Regions from separate parts of the Natranaerobius thermophilus JW/NM-WN-LF genome, predicted to be linked through region 1. Evidence: a T-box and tRNA genes for the amino acid it is inferred to sense, from the RefSeq annotation. Region 1 holds a T-box; the other holds one or more tRNA genes.
The links. The T-box of region 1 lies ahead of NTHER_RS05625 (valine--tRNA ligase). A T-box ahead of a tRNA ligase gene usually reads a tRNA of that ligase, here a tRNA-Val.
Positions count from the first base shown of each region.

Region 2: it encodes a tRNA-Val, which carries the amino acid that the T-box ahead of NTHER_RS05625 (valine--tRNA ligase) is inferred to sense. The anticodon was not compared.

Region 1 is NC_010718.1:1,172,330-1,174,796, reverse strand. Features, by position in the region: gene NTHER_RS05625 (valine--tRNA ligase) at 1-1,731, opposite strand, end outside; T-box leader at 1,898-2,145, opposite strand; gene NTHER_RS05615 (ferritin-like domain-containing protein) at 2,210-2,467, opposite strand, start outside.
Region 2 is NC_010718.1:1,900,083-1,902,549, reverse strand. Features, by position in the region: gene NTHER_RS09240 (cysteine hydrolase family protein) at 1-417, shown strand, start outside; gene NTHER_RS09235 (glycine betaine ABC transporter substrate-binding protein) at 447-1,322, shown strand; tRNA gene NTHER_RS09230 (tRNA-Val) at 1,441-1,515, opposite strand; gene ytxC (sporulation protein YtxC) at 1,573-2,445, shown strand; gene NTHER_RS09220 (DUF445 domain-containing protein) at 2,456-2,467, shown strand, end outside.

The DNA.
Region 1 (2,467 bases):
ATTGGCAAAATTTCTACTGGCTTCTACTTTATCATAAGAAAATCGCATATCATTTCCTGGTGTAATTCCAGTCACCAAGGTGTATCTTAAAGTATCTGCACCGTATTCATCAATTATTTCTAGGGGATCGATTCCATTGCCCAAGGACTTACTCATCTTTCTGCCATGAGCATCTCTAACTAATCCGTGAATAAATACATCGTCAAATGGTCGTTCCTTCATGAACTCTAATCCCATAAATATCATTCTAGCTACCCAGAAGAAAATAATATCATATCCCGTTACAAGGACATCTGTGGGATAAAATTTCTGTAAATCATCTGTCTCGTCAGGCCATCCCATAGTGGAAAAAGGCCAGAGAGCTGAGCTAAACCAGGTATCTAGTACATCGGGGTCTTGCTCTAAACCTGATTCTCCACATGAAGGACAAGAATCGGGATCCTTCCTGCTAACTATAATTTCACCACACTGGCAATACCAGGCTGGAATGCGATGGCCCCACCAGATCTGACGAGAAATACACCAGTCCCTAATATTCTCCATCCAATTTCTGTAGATTTTTTCAAATCTAGCGGGAACAAATTTTACATCTCCCTTATCAACCACATCTATAGCTGGTCCCGCTAATGGTTTCATTTTTACAAACCACTGTTTACTAACCAGGGGTTCGACTACAGTATCACATCTATGACAGTGACCGATAGAGTGATTATGATCTTCAATTTCCAGTAAATAACCTTGGTCTTTCAAATCTTGAATTACAGATTTTCGACATTCATATCTGTCCATTCCCGAGTATCGCCGTGCTTCATTAGTCATCTGTCCGTCTTTACCTATTACAGCAATACTTTCTAAAGTGTGACGTTCTCCCATTTCAAAGTCATTAGGATCATGACCTGGTGTAACTTTGACAGCACCAGATCCGAATTCAGGGTCAACAAACTCGTCAGCTATAATTGGGATTTCTCTATCCATTAACGGTAGCATAACAGTTTTACCAATTAAATGACTATATCGTTCGTCATCTGGGTGAACAGCTACAGCAGTATCTCCAAGCATAGTCTCAGGTCGCGTTGTAGCCACAGAAATAGAACCTGATCCATCAGTCAAGGGATATTTAATATGAGTGAGAGTTCCCTGATCTTCCATATGCTCTACTTCAATATCTGAGAGGGCAGTATAGCATCTCGGGCACCAATTGATAATATAATCACCTTGATAAATTAGCCCCTTTTCATAAAGTGATACAAAAACTTCTCTAACAGCTTTACTACATCCCTCGTCCATAGTAAATCTTTCTCTAGACCAATCAACGGATACCCCTAATTTTTTTAATTGATTAGTAATACTATCGTGATAGGTTTCTTTCCAAGCCCAAACTTTTTCAAGGAACTTCTCCCTACCCAAGTCGTATTTAGATACACCGTCTTCTTGGGCAAGATGTTCCTCCACTTTAGTTTGAGTTGCTATACCGGCATGGTCAGTACCAGGCATCCACAAAGTATCATAACCTTGCATTCTCTTAAATCGCACAATTACGTCCTGTAATGTATTATCCAGGGCATGGCCCATATGCAGTGAACCCGTGACATTTGGTGGTGGAATTACTACAGAAAATTTATCCCTGTGATCGCAGGAAGCTTTGAAGGAATCAGCATCCAACCATTTCTGATACCATTTTTGTTCAACTTTTTCAGGTTCGTAAACCTTTGATAAATTTGTTTTACTCATAGTATTCACTCCTTTCTTTTATTTGGCTCAGATTCTCTTGTTTGTTTTGTTGCTCTTCAAGATTTACAATCAAGCTACAACAATTTACTTAATTGAAGATTATAAGTTATCAACAGCTAAATATAACAGTGCTATAGCAAAATATAAAAATAAGCCCTTCTGTCCATAAAAGGACGGAAGGGCTTTATTCCGCGGTACCACCTTTTTTCCCCCTACACCTAATTTCCGTAGCTGGGGACCCTCATAAAAATAACGGCTACAGCCGGATGGCCCTACTATCATTATTCATGGATAAATGTTCAGGCCACCATCTCCCGGGCGACATTCAACGGAAAGATCTTAGAGTGCTTTCAGCCATGGCACTCCTCTCTTTCAAGATCTGAACCGCCTACTCCTCCCGTTCCGAGATGTTTCAATGATTTAAAAGTATAGAATTGTATTTATATAATACATATTTTGGGTCTTAGTTGTCAATAGTTTATCCAAAATACTTGTTAACTAAACCCTCAAGCATTTTTGCGTGCCTAGCTTCGTCCTTGGAGGATTCAATAAAATAAGTGTAAGTTTCAGTTAATTCTTGGTCTTTTGCTTTTTCAGCCGCTTTCTTTTTATCTTGATTAGCAAAGATTTCTCCTTCAAGCATTTCTTTTAAATTTTCCTCAGTACTATCATTAATCATACCATTTAATTCAGCAAACCTTGCGGCATGTTCTGCTTCCTCCATGGCAATTCTTTT
Region 2 (2,467 bases), 730 kb from region 1:
GAAGAAGATGTGGTGATTGACAAATTTCGCTGGAGTGGCTTTTATGAAACAAGTTTGGACATTATCCTAAAGAGTTTAAAGGTAAAGCATTTGATGATTGGCGGATTAGTTACAGATGGCTGTTTAATGACATCTGTTTTTGATGGGTATTTTAGAGATTATGAAATTAATCTCATAAAAGATATATGTGCAACTTCAAATGAAGGAGCACATATGGCTGCCACCCTGATTATGGCAAACTGGGTATATGGAATTAAAATATATGATTCAAGTGAATTAATTAAGAAATTACAGGGCAAAGATTATTATGTCTGGGAGTCCGAGGGGCCAGACCAATTACAATTTACCCCTGAGAATATGAGAGAAGTTTATGGAAAATTAAATCAAGATGCTAACTTGATTAAACAAAAATCTTAATAATTATTTAACAAGGAGGTTATAATTTAATGCGAAAGCTGAAATTAGTACTAGTGACAATGATAACAATTGTTTTATTAACTGCCTGTACCAATGGAGGAGGCGGTGTTACAGCTGGAGAAGAATCAAAAGAAACCATAAAATTTGGAATGACAGATTGGACAAGTACAGCAGTTCCAACAGAAATTGCCAGACAAATTTTAGAAGAAGCAGGTTATGAAACAGAAACAACTAATGCAGATCAGCCAGTAATTTTTGTAGGATTAGTGGATGAAGAAATTGATTTCTTTATGGATGCATGGTTACCCTATACAGAAGAGGCCCTTTGGGACGAGCATGGAGAAGATCTACAGAAAGTATCTGCAAGTTATAAAGAAGCTCCCTTAGGTTGGGTTGTTCCCGAATATGTGGAGGAAGACACTCTAGATGAGTTTTTGGCTAATCTAGATAAGTATAATAATGAAATTGTAGGTATTGACTCTGGAGCAGGCATATCAGAAATCTCTAAAGAAATGATAGAAGATCTTGGAATAGGTGATGAACTTGAATTTGTCCCTTCAAGTGAAGCTGCTATGATGGGTGAAGCCATGAGTGCCATGGACAATGAAGAACCAATAGCTTTCCTTGGATGGAGACCTCATTCTATGTTCACTCAATATGATATCAAATTTTTAGAGGGTCAAGAGGAATATTTTAAGGCAGATAATGTATATGTAATTTCTTATGAAGGTATTGAAGACAAACATCCGGAAGCTTATGAAATATTATCAGACTGGAGTATGCCCATTGAAGATTTAGAGGAAATGATGTACGAGCATGAAGAAAATGATGTAGAATATGAAGTACTTGCTGAACAGTGGATTAAAGAAAACCGTGACAAAGTTGATGAAATGTTGGGCAATTAAGTCTTCTTAATAGCAATCTTCTTATATAAGGTTAAAATATTGGTAGAACTCTTAGATATTTTGTGCAATTTACAAAAAATGACAGGGTCTAAAAACCCTGTCATTACTGTATTATGGTTGGTGGGTCTGGCAGGGATTGAACCTGCGACTTCTTCCGCGTCAAGGAAGCGCTCTCCCACTGAGCTACAGACCCGCGCTTTCGATTGCACATATTAATATAGCACATTGAAGAGGAATTATCAAGGGGAAATTGAAACTTTTGAAACGTGGTCATGCTTTAGTTCATATACTATTTATCGAAGGAGAGGAGAGCATGACCACAAAAATCCTATTAATGTCTAAAAATTATAAAGCACAATTGGATAAATTTGTGGAGTCTTTAGAATTTCCCCGGGCCAAGAAAGAGGACAGCGAGTTAAGTTTGTGGGAACTAAGATTAACCCAGGAGGACTATCAAGACTTTTTAAAACAAGTTTCGCGCTGGCTCACTGATAGCTTGAGTAGAGTATTAATGCGGGAACTGACCCATAGAAAACACTGGCACTTGACTGAACTAGAATATCGCGAAATTATTAATTCAGCCAGTCACACCTTAACTCTTGATGGGAAACAAATCAGAGAAGGGCTTGATAAGTACTTTGATGACTACTCCTTGCTGATTTTAGAAGGATATCTTACATTTCGGCTATCCTGGTTCCTGCGCAAATTAGATGATTTACTAGAAGATCTCATTGATGAATATTTGATAGATAGAGAATTCAATGAATATCTGCAAGTGTTAAAGTATTTTATCGATGGGCAGCCCATAAAGATCGATACAATTCATATCGTGGTTAAACAGGGAGGAATTGAGCTCAGGGATCGATCGTGGAGGCCATTTAGCCGCAATTATTTAGAACAGATCCTAGGAGAGCCGATAGAGAAGGGTACAATGCAGAAAGAACTATTAATTTCAGTTTTAATCTCGATAGTGCCAGCTGAGATAGTAGTTCACGGTGTTCAAGAGCCTTCATATTCTGTGATTGATAATTTATCTCGAGATTCAGGAGTGTTTGAAATATTATCATATATCTTTTCAAACAGGATAAAATATTGTTTTCAGTGTAAATATTGTCAAGACTAAAGTATAGCTTTTGAAAATTTTT